2 regions of the Bombilactobacillus sp. ESL1202 genome follow, and region 2 is predicted to be linked to the other one. Evidence: riboswitches for the same ligand, from Rfam matches in the RefSeq annotation. Region 2 holds a riboswitch; the other holds the start of a gene.
What was found. A riboswitch is a leader RNA that binds a small molecule or an ion and turns the genes downstream of it on or off. The one in region 2 is predicted to bind thiamine pyrophosphate.
Positions count from the first base shown of each region.

Region 1 (9,531 bases), on a different contig from region 2:
GTTTCATGACTGATTAATTCACTAATAATGTTGGCAATGATTTGTGATTCGGTCGTATTTAAAGAAGCAATGCGGACGGTATTATCGCCACCTTGCGCAGAACTCAACCCCGGTAAACTACAACCGCTAGTTGTTAAGGTGGTTATTAAGAGAGTCAAGGCTAACAGCCAATGTAAGATTTTCTTTTTCATTTGTTAACCTCCTTAATCCAACTTACTCGAAATAGGAGTTAATTTTTGTTCTAATTTTCCCAGTAAATAATCGGTCAAAATGGCCAGAATAATGACCGGAATCGTACCACCAAAAATTAATTCAGGTTGGAAAAGATTTAAACCATTAAAAATAAAATCTCCTAAACCACCAGCGCCAATATAAGAAGCTAAAGTTGACCAGGCAATGACGTAAATAGCTGATAAACGAATACCGGACATGATAACTGGTGTGGCTAAGGGAATTTCGACTTTGATAATGGATTGCCAATTGGTCATGCCAATCCCCTTAGCAGAATCAATGATGTTAGGATCAACGCCCTTCATGCCAATGTAAGTATTTCTGAGAATGGGCATTAAACTATAAATGAAAAGAGCCACAATAGCTGGCAGCTGACCAATACCAAAGACGGGAATCATCAAAGCTAACAATGCTAGAGCTGGAATCGTTTGTAACATACTGGCAATTTGCATTACCACATTAGCAGTTTTCGGAAAGCGTGAAAGTAAGACCCCTAAGGGAACCGCTACTAAAATTCCTAGTCCCAAAGAAATAGCGGAAATATAAATTTGTTCCCAAGTTTTTACTAGTAGTTCTGAACCGTGTTGGGCTAAAAAATTACTCATTTTTTATTTCAGCTCCTTTGGTTTCTGAATTGGCAGCAGTTTGACTATCAGCTAGTGGATCACTATCACCCCAAATGGTGTTATAAACTAAGGTAACCAGTGCTGAGCGGGTGACAATTCCAACTAAGATACCTTGATGATCAACGACAGGCACATAACTAAAGCCACGTTTTAAAATTCGATCAACAGTATCACGTAGGTAAGCTTCAGGACGAACGGTATAGATTTTAGTTTCGAGAATATCACTAACACTGGAGGCTTTGTGATACTTTTGTTCTAGACGGTCAATACTGATCATCCCTTTGAGATGATCTTGATCATCAGTAACTAACAAAGTATCCACGTGTCGCTGCTTCATTAACATTAAAGCTTCTTTTAATGAAGCTCCTAAGTTGATCTTGACTGGTGTGGTTAACATGATTTCTTGTACTTGCACCATATCATGTTTGGCCTCTGCTAGCCGTTCTTCACCGATTAAATCTTCAACAAATTTATTGGCGGGATGACGCAGGATATTATCGGGAGTATCATCCTGAACGACTTGTCCATCATGCATGATGACAATATGGGTAGCCAGTTTTAAGGCTTCATCCATATCATGAGTGACAAAAACAAAAGTTTTACCAGTATCTTGCTGTAATTTTTGTACTAAATCTTGTAAATTTTCCCGGGTAATGGGGTCTAGGGCTCCAAAAGGTTCATCCATTAAAATTAAATCTTGGTCAGATGCTAAGGCCCGGACAACACCAATTCTTTGTTGCTGGCCTCCTGATAATTCTGACGGATAGCGTTCTAAGTAATCTTCTGGTAATTCGGCTAATTTAATTAGTTCTTTGGCTCGTTGATCCAACTTTTCTTTTGGCCATTTTAAAAGTTTAGGTACTAAAATAATGTTATCTTTAATTGTCATGTGGGGCATCAAACCATTATTTTGGATAACATAACCGATTTTTCGACGCAAATCTACGGGATTAAAGCTATTAACACTTTGACCGTTGATTAAAACGTCACCCGAAGTAATACTATTCATTCGATTAATCATGCGCATTAAAGTTGTTTTACCGGAACCAGAAGTTCCAATAAAACAACAAAATTCGCCCTGAGCAATCTTAATATTGGCATCGCTAACGGCGGGTGTTTTACCCTTATAAATTTTGGTGACGTGTTTAAACTCCACCATTGGTGTATTCTCTGTCATGCAGTAAATACTCCTTTCTTGTAGACAAAGTTGAAATCAAATCAAAGTCGTTTAAGCCAATGATTTACAATTTTTCAACGTGATTAAAAATAGGTACAACAAAGCTAATTAAAATTAGTAATGGGAACTCATTAATAACTTTAATTCTTAATGGTCATAGTTTGTAATATATTATTTTGCAAATTGATCATGGTGATTCAAACTACTTTATTGCAACCTTATGATTATAATAACTAAGCTTTCGCTTGAAAGCAAAAAACAGACTATTTTTTAGTCTGTTTTTTACGAAGAAAATGAATAATAAAAGTGATAATAAAGGCCACTGCCAGAACTAAAGTGAACATTGAATTTGGAATTTCGATATCAATGATTGGAATAGTTAAGAAGAGTTTAATGGCAATAAATAAAATTAAGACGTAAGCCATGGGTTCTAATTCAGGAATTTTATTCATGAGGCTCATGATAACTTCGGCAACACCACGCATGGCAATGATGCCGATGATACTACCAATTAAAATAATAACGGGATTATTAGAGACCGCAATTAAAGTTAAAACTGAGTCCAGTGAAAACATAATGTCGGTAAATTCGACGGAAATAATGACTTGCCAAAGAGGGGATAGGCCTTTGATCTTAAACATTTTAATTTTTTTCTGATGGCCAGAAAACTTCTCCCAGAAAAAATGAATGGCCATATAAATTAGATAAATGGCACCGAGGATTTTAATCCACCATAAATCAATTAAGTAAGTACCGATACCAATCACTAAAAAGCGAAAGATAAAAGCGCCCCAAATACCATAAAATAGGGCATCTTCTTGCTCCTTTTTGGTCTTTAAAGTATGGGCTTGAGCAGCCAAGACGATGGAATTATCAACCGACAATAAACATTCCATAATAATTAACGATAAAATTAAGAACCAATCATTAGGTGATTGAATAACATTTTCCCAATTTTGTAATTCAAAAAAGGGTTTATATAAATTGATAATAAAATCCACTGATAACTCCTTTGCAGTTTTGAATAAATTACGGTTTATTTAACGTGAATTTGATTTTTTGACCTTTGGCAATACCATAAACGTGTTTAGTTGCATCTTCGGCCAAGGGACCAAAATCAAAAATGACTTCGTCATCGTGTGAAGAAATATTTTTAATGCAGGTTAAGAGAACTTTTTGTAAAGCCTTCGCCAATTTGGCATTATCTTTGGTTTTTTGAACAGCTGCGTGTAGTGTATAGCCGTCATCTAAGAACTTTTTGATCATGCGCGCACGCGTGATTTGTTTGTATGATAGTTTGACAGCACCATTTTCTGCTTGGACTGTTTCTAAATAGCCCATCTTAATCCAGTAACGGACTTGAGTGTCAGTGATATTGCAAGCTCGTGCGGTATCACGAATGCTTAAATACAAATTATCGGGACGAATAATGTTATTAATCCAGGTAACGTAATCATTAACTTGTACCATTTTGCACCTATCTCTATAAATGACATAAATTATAATTTAACAGTTAGTATTATACCTTTTTTTAGATAAAATTGTAAGGTTATTTAATTTTGAATATCAATATCAATTAATTGACAAATACTATTACATAGTTTATATTCATTACTGTTGCTTTGATATGAATTCGATAGTGTATTTTAAAAAAGAAAGCTGCGACAATTAAGATTCGAGCTTGCATTCTGGTTAAAACGAAACGCTTCTTGTCACAGCTTCATTAATAACTAATTACTTAAATAGAAAGAAGGATTTTTCTTGACTCAAACTGATTCTAACAACACTAAATTCAGTAAAATTATGTTAGTTGTTGTTTTATTAATTGGAACTTTTTGTACAGTTTTAAACCAAACTTTACTGTCAACGGCATTACCCAAGCTAATGTCAACTTTTAATGTTTCGACAGCAACTGTCCAATGGTTGACCACGGGCTTTTTAATGGTTAATGGGATTATGATTCCGTTGTCCGCTTATTTAGCAACGACTGTCAATACTAAATGGTTATACATTTCGGCAATGGCAATTTTTCTAGTCGGGACGATCTTAGCTTATTTAGCTCCTAGCTTTAGCGTCTTGTTGATTGCCCGTTTGGTTCAAGCGGTGGGTGTTGGTATTACCATGCCCTTATTACAGACGATTATGTTGTCCTTATTTCCTGCCGAATCAAGAGGGGCAGCTTTAGGCTTAGTGGGGATTGTCGTTGGCTTTGCACCGGCAATCGGTCCGACTCTATCTGGTTGGATTGTGGATAACTTTTCTTGGCGTGATCTTTTTGGTTTACTAATTCCGATTGTGGTGATCGTGGTGGTTTTGGCCTTGATTTTTATGAAACCAGTCATTAAGACGGAAAAACAAAAATTAGATTGGCTTTCTTTAGTATTATCCACGGTTGGTTTTGGCGCTTTGCTATACGGTTTTTCAGCTGCGGGTAATGATGGCTGGACTTCTATGAATGTTTTAGCTTCACTAATTGTTGGGGCGATCGTAGTTGTGTGCTTTGTTTGGCGGCAATTGGTTATTCCCAAGCCTTTCTTGGAATTGCGAGTTTTCAAGACGCGCGATTTTACCTTAGCAGCGATTTTATCTTCGATTGTGATGATTGCTATGCTGGGAGTTTCCACCGTTTTACCGCTTTATTTACAAATTGTACATGGAATGAGTGCTTTAAAATCCGGTTTAATTTTACTGCCAGCCGCTTTGATTATGGCTTTCATGAGTCCTATTACTGGACGGACGTTTGATTCCTTTGGTGGTCGGCGTTTAGCCGTGATTGGCTTGGTAATTTTGACATTGTCAACTTTACCATTTGTGTGGTTAACTGTTGATACGCCTACTAGTTATATTGTAGTTTTACAGATGGTACGGACGTTAGGAATTTCCATGGTTTTGATGCCGGTGACTACTTCCGGAATGAATGCTTTGCCAGATCATTTAATTGCTGATGGAACAGCTGCTAATAACACAGCTCGTCAAGTTGCTTCGTCAATTGGTTCAGCAATCATGATCACTTTATTGACCAATGTTACTAATGCGCAGCAACCAGCAAAACATTTGTTACACGCAGCTCCCTTTCAGTACAAACATGATTATTTAAATGCTACTTTAGCTGGTTATCATGCTTCTTTTATGTTCTCATTAGTTTTTGCCGTGATTGGTGTGATCTTAGCGTTCTTCTTAAAAGATAAAACTAAACGTCAAGATGTTGATTTAGCAGAAATGAAAAAAGGCGGTGACCAAGCATGATTTTAGGAACATTAATTATCGGTGCGGTGGCAACTTTTATTAGTTTTGTTTATTTACGCAAGCCCTTGATGCGAGGGTTAGCGACCATTGTTTCACTAATTATTTTTGGTTTATCACTACTTTTTTTAGTTTTAAATAATTATAATCATTATGCCATGCACCAAGTTACGACTAATCAAACAACACAAATTTATCCAGCAAAAGCCACTAATGGCTTGAATTTAATGTTATATAAGACGCTCGGATCAAATGAGCAAGAAACGGTTCAAATTTATAAAACTTCAGCTAAGCAAAAAAAGCCGGTTCATACTCAAGTTAATGAACAAACGGTGGCTAATAACCACATTAAGTCCACAACGGCAACGCAGGCTACTTTAAAAACTGCGACAACACGGTGGCAATTTAATTCAGCAGCAGCTAAATTCTGGTTTGGCGTTTCTGGACTACAAAATAAATTAGTTAAACGGGTTCATACTTTTTATTTGCCAAAAACTTGGCTTCATTTGTCAATGAATCAAGTAAAGCAATTGCAAAAGAAAATGAAGCAAATGCAGACACCAGCTAATAAAGCTAAAGTGCAGGCGCAAGCCCAAACTTATGTTAAACAAAAATTGGCTGCTGCAGTTCAAAAAGATCCTAGCTTACTAACTAATCAGGCTAAAGTTAAGACTTTAAGTCAACAGTATGCCCAGGAATTTCAACAGCAATTAATTAAACAAGCAGTAACTAAATAAGGTTTCACCGAAGCTCGTTTGAAAGATTAGTGTCTTTTAAGCCAGCTTCTTTTTTTTAAACACTTGTTTTCGGTAGATTTTTCTATTAGACTAAAAGCAATTAAATAATTGTCATTGCAAAGGGGAGCTAGTTAGCTGAGAGTGATTAAGTTCAGACCCTGGAACCTGTTATGTTAAAACATGCGTAGGAATTGTAATGAGTGTCTAACACTCTTTTTTGCAAAATGACAAAAAGGAGTGTTTTTTGATGCCTAAAAATCAGTTACAAACTTTAGTAGAAGGAGCAATTATCGTTGCTTTAGCTATGGCTTTATCGTATATACCACATAGTTTAGGAATTTCCTCCATTGAAATTTTATATGGGGTCGTGCCACTGTTTTTATATTCGTGGCGGCGTGGGTTTAAAGCAGCCGTTACGGCAGGAGTTGCTTGGGGGTTATTAGATTTAATTTTACGTGGTTTAAGTAGTGGTTCAGTGCTAAATGTTTGGCAAGGAATTCTAGAATATCCTTTGGCTTTTGGGGTCTTAGGCTTAGCCGGATTATGGGCACCTGCTATTCAACGGCGGATTCAAAACCGACGTTCAATTCTTGGTTTAGTATTATTAAGTAGTAGCGTGGCACTGTTTATTAAGTATTTCTTACACTTTATTGCCGGGGTTTTAGTCTGGGGCTCATATGCGCCTAAGTCCTTTAACCCTTGGACTTGGTCATTACTAGTTAATGGTGGCAGCGCCCTGGCTAGTTTAATTTTTGCAATTATTATTTTTGCTTTATTAAAAAATATTTTAATTAAGTTGTTAAATTTAAAAATAAATTAAAAATTATAGTGGTTATTTCGACTGAAATTATTTATAATATGATTGAAAACGGTTTAATGAAAGGGTGCTGTCAATGTATTATGTGGTAATGAAGTCGAATGATATTCGCGATAATCTAGCAACTGAGCAATATTTGATGAATAACAAGAATTTTAATGAACCACTAGTATTATTTTATATTGAAGGACCATGTATTATTGTGGGGCATAATCAAAATACAATGGAAGAATTGAACAATGATTATGTCAAAGAACATCATATTACTGTTACGCGTCGGTTGTCTGGTGGTGGTGCTGTTTATCAAGATTTGGGTAACCTATGCTTTAGTTTTGTGGTGGATGCCAAAGATGAAAAATTTGGTGACTTCAAGAAAATTACGCAACCAATGGTTGATGCCTTGCATCGCTTAGGTGCAACTGGCGCAGAAGTTTCTGGACGAAATGATATTTTAATTGATGGTAAAAAGTTTTCTGGAAATGCAATGTACACCAAGAATGGCAAAACTTTCTCACATGGAACATTGTCTTACGATGTTGATTTAGACGTCTTGACAAAAGCTTTGCATGTGCAAAAAGATAAAATTCAATCTAAAGGAATTAAATCTATTCGTAGTCGGGTGACTAATATTCGACCATATTTGGACTCACAATATCAAAACTTAACGACCGAAGAATTTCGTGATGTTTTATTGTTAAGTCTTTTCCAAGCTGATAGTTTAGCTGAAATTAAAGATCATGAGTATCAAATTACACCAGCTGACCAAAAAGAGATCGATCAATTAAAAGAAGAAATTTATTATAATTGGGATTGGGTGTACGGAAAATCACCGGAATTCACAGTTAAAAATCGGCAACATTTTGATATGGGAACGATTGATGCGCGGTTTTTGATTGAACACGGCAAAATTGCCCAAGCTAAATTTTATGGTGATTTCTTTGGGACTCAAGATGTTGCTCAACTAGAGCAGCAATTGCAAGGGGTGATTTACGACTATGATCATCTAGCCCAAAAGTTAAATAGTATTGATATTGAGCAATACTTTACAGGAATTAAAGTGGCGGATTTGATTAAGCTGGTTACACCATAACTAAAAATAGCAAGCGATGATTGTGTCGCAGCCAGGGGGATAAAGCTTTGTATTATTTTTGTATGCCTTCACGTGATATTCGCGATAACTTAGCAACTGAACAGTATTTAATGAATAATAAAGATTTTGATGAGCCCTTGGTTTTGTTTTATATTCAAAAGCCATGTATTATTGTGGGGCGCAATCAAAATACACTAGAAGAACTGAATTTGGATTACGTTAAAGACCATCAAATTACTGTGACTCGGCGTATTTCAGGTGGTGGTGCCGTTTATGATGATTTGGGTAACGTTTCCTTTAGTTTTGTCATCAATGCGCAAGATGAGCGCTTCGGTGACTTTAAAAAAATGACCCAACCGATTGTGGATGCTTTGCACCGCATGGGTGCAACTGGCGCAGAAGTTTCGGGGCGCAATGATATTTTAATTGACGGTAAGAAATTTTCCGGTAACGCGATGTATACCAAAAATGGTAAGACTTTTTCGCACGGAACTTTAACGTATGATGTTGATTTAGACGTATTAAGTCAAGCCTTAAAAGTTGCACCAGATAAAATTGCTTCGAAGGGTATCAAATCAGTGCGTAGCCGGGTGACAAACTTAAAGCCTTATTTAAGTGCTCAATATCAAGACTTAACGATCGAACAATTTCGTGATGCTTTATTATTGAGTTTATTTGAAGCCCAAGATTTAGCAGAGATTAAAGATAAAGAATATCATTTAACAGCTGCAGATCAAGCTGGCATTGAGCAGTTAAATCAAGAACTTTATTATAACTGGGATTGGGTGTATGGAAAATCGCCAGAATTTACAGTTAAAAAACGGCAACATTTTACTGCAGGAACAATTGATGCCCGACTTTTAATTGAACACGGAAAAATTGCGCAAGTTCATTTTTATGGTGATTTCTTTGGACAAAAAGATGTTAATCAGTTACAACAACAATTAATCGGTCTTGTCTATGATCAAGATGCAATAAAACAGGCGTTACAAAACGTTGATGTGGAGCGCTATTTTACGGGTATTTCTAAATTCGATTTGGTGAATTTATTAAAGCCGTGAAATTGGATTTTTGAGATTTAAACCCAAATAAGCTGAAATTTTGAATGTTTTTTCTAAAACATTTAAAATTTCAGCTTTTTGTTGGATAAGATAAAATTTAATGATCAAAAGCTATGAATCATTGTATTAGGCGGTATCTTTTAACGTGTTAATTTGAATTTTGTCCAGGGCTTGATGAAGTCAAGCAAGAATAATTCTTCATCTTTGATACGACCAACTTTGTTTTTCCGAACATCTTGGTGAGGTTCTAAGGTAATCTGTAATTCGTTTTTATAAACACCGAATTGATCATTGCCAATCAAAATGTCACCGCGTTGAAAAACTTGTTCATTATCGTGGGCAGGATTTGGCACATCTTTGTAAGTAACTCGTGGCATCGTGGAACGAACGACCAATTGATTAATATCACCGCGCCGAAAATGTTGAGGTTTAAACATAATTTCTTGTTCGACAGGGTTGACAGGATTGTTTAACTCTACACTAAATTCTAATTGATAGCGATCAATTTCAGCTAAGGCTTTTAGTTCGGCTTCACTAGCGTAAGCATTG
Region 1 is NZ_CM176590.1:1,152,013-1,161,543, forward strand. Features, by position in the region: gene AC3B7A_RS05110 (osmoprotectant ABC transporter substrate-binding protein) at 1-191, opposite strand, end outside; gene AC3B7A_RS05115 (ABC transporter permease) at 204-836, opposite strand; gene AC3B7A_RS05120 (betaine/proline/choline family ABC transporter ATP-binding protein) at 829-2,034, opposite strand; gene AC3B7A_RS05125 (DUF475 domain-containing protein) at 2,298-3,035, opposite strand; gene AC3B7A_RS05130 (MerR family transcriptional regulator) at 3,064-3,504, opposite strand; gene AC3B7A_RS05135 (MDR family MFS transporter) at 3,838-5,280, shown strand; gene AC3B7A_RS05140 (DUF4811 domain-containing protein) at 5,277-6,014, shown strand; TPP riboswitch at 6,125-6,222, shown strand; gene thiT (energy-coupled thiamine transporter ThiT) at 6,262-6,834, shown strand; gene lplA (lipoate--protein ligase) at 6,908-7,921, shown strand; gene lplA (lipoate--protein ligase) at 7,969-8,982, shown strand; gene AC3B7A_RS05160 (DUF871 domain-containing protein) at 9,123-9,531, opposite strand, start outside.
Region 1: linked by a shared signal. The riboswitch ahead of thiT (energy-coupled thiamine transporter ThiT) and the one ahead of cytX (putative hydroxymethylpyrimidine transporter CytX) in region 2 are both predicted to bind thiamine pyrophosphate.

Region 2 (9,531 bases):
TGAGATAACATAGAATGGAGCGTGCCAAGAACTAGCGGCTAAAATAACTGCCAATGGGAATCCCAATGACCTGTGCGACAGAGATCCCTGCTGTGGCGTAACCCATGACTTTGACTACTTGTTTTCGCGGAATCACTACGGGAATTGAGGCCCAAATTTGTGGTGTCACAAAAGAAGCACTGACGCCAGCCAAAAAGCGAAAGATCAGCATTAAAGGAAAACTGTTAGCAAATGCGCAGAGTAAAGTTGCAAGAGCAAAACTTAATAAGCCCCATAACATGACTTTTTTGCGATCATGGCCGTCAGAAATGGGTCCGGAAATTAAAGCAAAGATTGCATAGCCAATGGCATAAGCACTCACCAACCAACCGGAAATTGCAGTTGGAATATGATAAATGTGGCTCAAAGTAGGTAATAATGGCGAAATTAAAAATGTATCCGTACCAATTAAAAACATTGTTAAAAAGAATAAACTAGCATATTTTTTCATCTATTGAGGACTTCCGTTTCATTTAATAATAAAGTTGTAATTCGCTATTTCTAAATATATCGAAATTAGTTTTAAAATTTTTTAGTTGTCCGTCAAAGTTGTTAAAAATCCGGGCAAGTACTGTGCGAATGTAGCTTCGTTGATGCTGATCAAACGTGTTTGTGCATCTTTACGGGTCTTGGTTAAACCGGCCTCCCGCATAGCTCGTAAATGATATGAAACGGTGGAATCACTTAAGTTTAAGTGCGTTGCAATTTCACCACAGGTCATTTCACGGTGATTGTTAGACAGGATGCGAATAATTTTTAAGCGTCCTTCGTCGGCTAAAGCTTTGAGGATTTTTACTCTAATTTCGTCAGAATTCATTTTTTACTCCTTGTTTGTATTTTTAGAAATATCGAATTAATAATTTGTATTAAAACATTATCGAAGTTAAATGTCAAATTTTAAGTTTAATCAATTACTCTGATGTGCAGATTAACTAGTAATTGAATTTGGAGAATAATGACCTTACTGCCTAGCTGAAATGTGCTAATATTTGCTTTGGAACATGATTAAACTGCCACCAAAGAATTTGTTACTATAGAGCGGTAGTTCACGGAAGGAAAATAAAAAATGTTCAAGAAAATTCATGATTATGTCAAAGAAAACTATGAAGCTGGCAATTATGATAATGTGCAAGTGGCATATACAGCTTGGCAGCAACAAAAAGCTCACCAGGACCACGCATTGGTGACAGATTTTGCCATGGGCGAACAGCAGGCTCAAAGCGATTATCAGCAACGGGGATCTTTCAAAGTTTATCCTGAATTAGCAGTTGATGTCTTCAACGAACTCTTTGATCATCGGGCGGGTGAAATTGCAGAGTTTATTAAGGGCTATAATTCTTACAAAACAAAAGTTGAACATTCTTAATTAGTTAGTCAATCGCTGACTTATTAAAATTTTAAACTTTGTTTGTGACCTCAAAAGTAGGTCTTTGATTAGAGCAAAGGAGAGAATATAGCAATGAAAAGTGCTTTTTTATGTTAAGCGTTCTACTTTTTATATTAGTTTCTGTAAATGCAATTTCTCTAGCTATCAATTGGCATTGGTTTGCATTTGTATTAAGCATAATTTTTGGGACATAATTTGGATGTTTTTATTTTAACAAAAAGATAAAAAATGAGTTAATCTGAATTTTGCTAAAAATTGATATTAAAATTTTTTCTAATCAAAAAAAGTTTTTCATAAATGTCCTTATTGTAATCATGGCAATTATTATTGATCGACATTTATGGTAAGACTGTTTTTACATAATTAATGATTAAATAGGGAGCGCTGTTTATTGAACTTTGATTTAAATGATAATATTTTTGACATTATTGGTCGCTAGTAAGAAATAAGCCAGCGGCGTAGCAAACTAGTAAATTACCAATAATTAGACCTAAGAACAGAAAAGATAATCCAATGACTAAAGTCCAATTATGAATAGTCATTAAAGACAGCCAGTAACAGCTGATGATGCCACTAACGATTCCTAGAATTAACCCAGGTGTGTATGCTTGAGCGATTAAAGATTGTAAAATATGACCAACAATGTGGTAATCATACGCTAGTATTAACGCCGCATATAAATCGAGCCTCAGGGGATTTTGGAGAATAAACCACGTAAATAAAAGTAAAATGATTAATTCTTCTAAGATAATAGCAGCAAACCTGGAAGTAGAAATCTTAAAGATGGCATGCGGAATTTTTAATTTTAATTTCAGCAAAATTTTACTTTGAAGTAATGGTTTGATGTGGGGTAAAAAAATTATTTCCTCTAGTTTGTGAAGCATAAATAATCCTGGAAACAATGCGATTAAATTAGTGAAATTGCTCGTCATTTGAAATCATACTTTTTACTGAAAGCCGCCGTAATCAGCAGTGCGATGGTGATGACCACCAGTAATAATAAGGTAGTGCCGCCAAGGAAGTCTAATTTTTGCAGCAAGTAATATGCTACAATGCCCACTAACCACCACCAGAAATTCCAGAAAAAGTGGAGTCTTTTTTTGATTAGGAACACACTGACGAATAAAATGGCAAATAGTGGCGTAAAAATAGCGCCGATAAAATTCAAAAAGTTTTGGTAGTACTTTAAAGAAACATTGAGTGCAATTAATAAGCCCAAGACTGTGATACCAACAGCCCAATAATTGACATGTTTTAAATGCCAGATATTATCTAAACTAGTTGCTGCGGAGTAAGCATCCATAAAGGTTGTTGTAACGGTCGCAAAGATGATGATTAATAAGGCGATGATGCCCAAATTGGTTTGCGCTAAAGTTTGATTAAAGTTAGTTTGACCAGACTTTAAGACAGCTAATAATCCTAGGACAAACATGGCACAGCTGCCTAAAAAATAGCCAACAACGCTGACTAAACTTTCCTTTAGCGGTTGTTGTCCTTGGTAAGTATAATCGCCAATCAATGGCAACCACGATAAAACCATCGTCACATTAAGTTCGATAGCACTGCCAAAACTGATTGGTGTAAGTTTTAATTGTTGCGCATGGGAAAATGTGTGTGTCAGCAAAATCCCAGCTACTAAAAGCATCCCAATGGCTAAGAGAATAACTACTAAATTATTGATCCGAAATAACCATTGATGATTCAATAGTAGCCAGATAATAATTAACCCGGCTACAATTACTGCCATCACGACAGCACTGTGATAATTAAATAATTTTTGCGATAAACTATTTAAGGCTAATTGCGCATTGACAATCATGACCGCTGTCCACCCCAGCAGCTGTAAAGCATTGAGACCAGAGAAAATTATCACTCCCGACTTACCAAAAATACTTTTGGTAACAGCCATGGCGGGTTGATGCTTGAGCCCAGAAAGGTAAGCTGCCGGTAATAAAAATAAGCAGCAACCAATTAAGTGTCCAATGATAATGGCACTGATTCCTTTCCCCCAACTTAAAGGAGCCATCAAGGTTCCAGTGACGATTTCGGCGATGGAAATCGCTGTTCCCAACCATAATAAAAATAAGTTGCTTAGTTTTGTTTGCTGCATTTTGCTCACACTTTCCTTGTAAATACACATTTGTGGCAATAAAAAAAGTATTCTTTGGCGTTTCAGCAACAACTTCGCAAAAAGAATACTTTTAATTGATCACAATTCCTACGTTTGTCTTAACAAAACAGGTTCGAAGGGTCTGATTTTAATCATTCTCAGCACAGTGGCTCCCCTTTGCGATAGCTAGATATTTATATAAAGTTAGTGTATAACGTTTACATAGAAAATACAATCTTAAATCTTAAAATTTTTAACTGAGTGCTTATTTAATTTAAAGCGGGCTTCGTTTGATTAGCTAAAATCCATTGGCGGTTGGAGCCCAGACGAATATATGTTTGTTGATTAATTGTTTTTACGCCAAAAGTAGCATAAGTCATATTAGTATTAACGATCTTGCCAGTTTTAACTCCGAATTGGTTGACCAAATCATTATTAGTGTTTACCGTAACAACTTTTGGTAATAAATACACTGCTGCAGCTGAGACCCACTGATTATTACCTAAATCTACGGCGTAGACATACTCTGATTGATTAGCAAAATCTACTTGATTAATTGTCCAATCAGATACTTTATCACTTAACTTTCCAACCGACTGAGTAAGTTGTGGATCTTTGTACACTGGAATCGGCTGACCATTAGAAAAAGCTTCTTTATAAATGTATGCACCTGATTTTACTTCATGGCTGACTGCATTAAATGGGGCACTGACCCATTGATTATCACCTAAGTTATAAGCTGTTGTTTTACCAGAAGCGTCAACGTTTTTTTCATAAGTTTGCCAAGCACTAATTTGAGATAGGAGTCTAGTGCCAATGGGTTTACTTAATTGTGGATCTTGATAAGTCATATTCCTCTGTCCATGTGAATAATAAATATCATGACTAGGTACGACAACTGCTTTGGTTGATATTATTGGTAAACTAATTGCGATAATTATCATGGCAAGCAATCTACTGCTTAAAGATTTTAAATTTGATTTCATGGCTACTAATTTCCTTTTTTCTATTTAACTTTTTAACTTTCAAAAATATATAATTTTAACTAAATTAATTTATATAAGCCTCATTTAAATTAGCCCACTGACGGTTTGACCCCAACTTAACATAATTTTGACCATTAATATTTTTTATACCATAGACTTTATAAAAATCAGAAGCTTGTATTTTATTTGTTGGTGTTCCCCATTGATTAAATAATTGTGTTCCAATGTTAAAGTCATACATCCAACGAACAGCAACGACGTTATTGGTGGTATCAACCCATTGATTAGCTCCTAAATCAACACGTGTAATCGGATTGCCGCTTGCACTATTGCTGGCAAATTTACTTACTTTCCAATCAGCAATTTTAGGATCTAGATAACCAGTGATATGCCATAATTGTGGTGAATCATAGATTGGAACCCGTTGATAGTTAGAATACGCTTCTAACAAGTTATTTGGCTTTTTGTTTTTGACGACACCGCCGACAAAAACATCGGTACTTTTGACCCATTGATTAAAACCTAAATCAAAGGAATTAAATGGTACGTATGTTGTATCGTCTTTAGGACGACTCTTTTGACTAATAGCAGTGACTGCCCAATCATTGATGTTAGTTGCTAAGGTTTTACCAGTTGGTTGGGTGCACTCAGCATTATAATAGATTGGCACCGCTTCCTTTCCAGAACTGATCTGAAAATTGCCGATTGATCTAACATAAAGTTGTGCATTAACTCGTTGACCAGTTAAAAGTAAACAACTAAAAATGACAATAACTAAACTATTAATTAATGACGATTTTATTTTCATGATTCTGATCCCCCCTTTTTTTAATATAAATTAATTATATCGCAAATATATGCTTTTTTATCAATTTTCTTAAAGTTTTTACATAATTATCATTAAAATGTTTATTGCCTTTATAAAATCTATTTTTTAAGCATATTTTTGTGATATTTTGGATATAAGTTAGTAAAGGGATAAATTATCAACTGCACTTTTTATTTAGACTTAGTAATTATTACTTTCAGTTAATACTGATACAGTTGATGTTACTAATTACAATAGATATCTAATTTTATTGATGTGCGTAATCGTAACAATTATGGTTAAGAAGACTAGTAAATGAATTACTTTGTAACTACCAATACATGAAAATGTGACACAAGCTGATTTTTAACTATAATGTCTGATTTTGAATCTTGCAATTAAAATATCCTTGACAAATCGCAATTAAAGTTTTAACATTCATATTAAATTTAAATGATAATAAAATTAGAAAAAAGCAATGACAAAGTAAGTAGTTACAAAACTGCGGTTAGCGAACCTGGTTTAGTGCGAGCAGGGACAAAGTTTTGTCAATGAAGATCACTTTGGAGCTATCAACTGAATTAAGTAAGCCTGATCGGCCGCCACCGTTATCAGAGGTAAGCAAATCGTAATTGATTTAAAGTTGCTGTTTGTTAAGTTAAACATGAGGTGGTACCGTGCATAATTGCACCCTTTTAAGAACAATTCTTATAGGGGTGCTTTTTTTATGGAACTGTGACAATCAGATTAATGATCGTATTTTGATAATTGAACGAGCATTAATTTATATTACGTTTCTAGCAATAAAAGCTACGCCTAACCTTATTTAGTTGAGATGAGGTTAGGACAATAAGATTAAGGCTCATATCAAAACGACTTTTGTCTCAGCCTCTTAATAATTTTATTTTTCAAATAGAAAAGGAGTTAATTGATGATGTCGGGTAGCAAAATTTTAACTTTAAAGAATGGTTTTCATTTATTTACGCGCACAGTTGGTGAAGGTTCCGTCAAATTATTATGTGTCCATGGTGGTCCCGGTAGTAATCATGAAGAATTTGAGAATTTCCATGAGCATTTAACTGGTGTGCAAGTTTCCATGTATGACCAATTGGGTTCGTTTTATTCAGATCAACCTGATTTTTCCGATCCTCAAAATCAAAAATATTTAACTATTGACTATTATTTGTCAGAGTTGGAGGAAGTTCGCCAGCAATTAGGTTTAGACGATTTTTACTTGCTGGGCCATTCTTGGGGTGGTGTCTTGGCTCAAGAGTATGCTCTAAAATATCCAAAACATCTTAAAGGTTTAGTATTGATGAGCATGATTGACAATATTCCTGAATATATTACGCATATTAATGCACTGCGTGAGCAAATGTTTTCTCAGTTTTGGGTAGATTACATGAAAGATGTTGAAGCCCAACAGCGTTTTGACGATCCTAAATATAATGAGTTAGTGACACAATTATACAAGGTTTATGTTTGTCGTCATCCTGAAAATGGCGGTCATCATACTGTTAGTACCAATGCCACGGCGGTTTACAACTATTTTCAAGGTAATAATGAATTTGTGATGACCGGCACTTTGAAAAATTGGGATCGGCGCTCGGACTTGTACCAAATCATGACGCCAACGCTGTTAACTTTTGGTGATCACGATACGATGCCACTTTCTGTTGCTCGACGGATGCAGCAAACTTTACCTAATGCCCGTTTGGTCATTACCCCGGATGGTGGTCATTGTCACAGTGTTGATAATCCACGGGCTTTTTTTCAAACATTGGGGCAATTTTTAGATGATGTTGAAGCTAATCCGCAGTTGAATTTGAAAGAAGGGTTAAGTCATGAAAACTAAATGGAGCTTGTTGATTGGTGGGGTGTCTTTAGTATTTTTAGCTGGTTGTGGTTCTAAAACCACCACCTCGTCTTCTAATCAACAAATTAATTTGATGCAAACTGGTGATTTGTTATCACTCGATACCTCCGAGCATGCTGATTTACAAACTTGGAATACTTTAGAAAATTCCATGGAGGGTTTATATCGCGCCAATAAAAAGAATCAACCCTCAGCTGCCATGGCTACCAAAGTTGTTAAACCAACGAACCAGGGATTAACTTATACTTTTCCTTTAAGAAAAAACGCTAAATGGAGTAACGGGCAACCAGTGACTGCGCAAGATTTCGTGACTGCCTGGCGCCGTTCAGCTTCACCGACTGCTAAGTCGGGCTACAATTATATTTTTGCCGGCATTAAAAATGCCCAAGCGATCGCTAAAGGCCAGAAGAAGCCTCAAGAGTTAGGCGTCACTGCTCTTAACGACCATACTTTACAAGTACAATTAGAACATCCCATGCCATATTTTGACAAAATGATGGTGATGCCAGCATTCTTCCCCGAAAATCGGACTGCTTTAAAACAATTCAAATCTAAATATGGTACACAGTCTAAGTATTTATATTACAATGGTCCCTTTAAAGTTACGCAATGGAACGGTAATAGCGACAGTTGGGTGTTAAAACCTAATCCACATTACTATGCTAAAAAGCAAATTCATCTGAAGACGATTAAGTATCTAGTGGTTAAAGATGCTAATACTGCCAATGAATTATTTAGTCAAAAGAAATTAGATGATGCTACGATTACGGGTGTCACTGCTAAAGGCTTGCAAAAATCGAAAAATTTGATTCATCAGCGCCGGGCGGGGAATTACTATTTGCGGGTTAATCTCAGTAATCAGCAACCATTAACTAATGTGAAAATGCGCCAAGCAATCAGTTTAGTTATTAATCGAAAAGCTTTGACTAAAAATGTCTTAGCTGATGGTTCTCAGCCAGCTTACACTTATACTGCCAAGGATTTAACGACCGATCCCACTACCGGTCAAGACTTTGCGACAGAAACGACGCCATCAAGGACTTATGATTTAAAACAGGCTAAGACTTTATGGCAGCAAGGTCGTCAAGAAACACATTTGAAAAAGCATGTAACTTTGCAACTATTAGGTGATGATCAAACAATTACTAAGAATGTTGCCCAATTTTTACAAAACTCTTTGGAAAAAAATTTATCTGGTGTTACTGTTGATTTACGCAATGTTCCAGAAAAAACTAGTTCCAGTGAAATGCATAGCGGTAAGTTTGCATTGGGCCAAACTTTATGGTTAGCAGATTTTGCTGATCCTATTAGTTTTATGGGGATTTTGGAAAGCTCCAATCCACAAAATTATGGAAAATATCATGATGTAACTTATGATCAATTATATCAACAAGCTAGTTTGAATAGTAGTAATACTTCTAAGGAATATTGGCAAACTATGCAGCAATTACAACTGCATTTAAATCAATCAATGCCAGTTATTCCGTTATATCAGATGGTAGAAAGTCATTTAGTTAATCCTAAATTAAAGGGAGTCTTACGACATACTGTTGGTGAAGATGATTATACGCGGGCTTATTTAAAATAATATATAATTAGTTTTAAGCTAAAAAACAGGATAATCCTAAATTTATTTTCTACCATTATTCAAGTAAAACTTTGATTAATTGGGATCTAATTTTATCTTAACCCTTAGGTTTATTATTTTAAGATGTTGAATTACCTGTGTTCTATGATTTTTGGCAATACCAAATCAACACCTTAACCAGCGATTTTTAAGGTGCTAATAAAAATTTAAATTAATCATTATCTTAGTTGATAATTATACTTTTGATTTGTTAAAATAAGGTGATATATCGTTCTGATGAGGCGGTTTATCGCAGCTATGGCAATCTTCTTGGTCATTTTTGATCCCGAAGATTGCTTTTTGCTTTGATAAAAGTCACAGATATGATTCCTGCTTGAAAGATGTGTTCCCGCCGAGACAATATTCAATAATGGTTCGATATAGGCATTGACTTTATTAGGTGATTTAAAACGTCTAATATCTCCTAATTCGGCGATTATTAAATTAGCACTGACTTCGCTGATTCTAGGAACACTACATAAAATCTCAAATTCAGGTAATTCTTGCGCTAATTGACTCATCATCCACTGCTGAATAAGAGACTTGTGCTATATCTCCATTAAATTTTGTGCGCTGATTTGAGCACGTTTCTGTGACATAGATTTCGGTGTAGAAGCTAAAAAAATCTGAGTCAAACTGTCTAAATTTTGTTTCTTAACCAAACTAGCTATGGGAAATAATTGAACTAAATTCCAATA
Region 2 is NZ_JBYLTX010000003.1:5,868-15,398, reverse strand. Features, by position in the region: gene AC3B7A_RS09300 (MFS transporter) at 1-54, opposite strand, end outside; gene AC3B7A_RS09295 (MFS transporter) at 32-490, opposite strand; gene AC3B7A_RS09290 (ArsR/SmtB family transcription factor) at 572-856, opposite strand; gene AC3B7A_RS09285 (hypothetical protein) at 1,106-1,405, shown strand; gene AC3B7A_RS09280 (HXXEE domain-containing protein) at 1,852-2,358, opposite strand; gene cytX (putative hydroxymethylpyrimidine transporter CytX) at 2,355-3,536, opposite strand; TPP riboswitch at 3,625-3,723, opposite strand; gene AC3B7A_RS09270 (hypothetical protein) at 3,806-4,480, opposite strand; gene AC3B7A_RS09265 (hypothetical protein) at 4,587-5,330, opposite strand; gene AC3B7A_RS09260 (proline iminopeptidase-family hydrolase) at 6,262-7,185, shown strand; gene AC3B7A_RS09255 (peptide ABC transporter substrate-binding protein) at 7,175-8,794, shown strand; partial or broken gene AC3B7A_RS09250 (IS110 family transposase) at 9,013-9,531, opposite strand, start outside.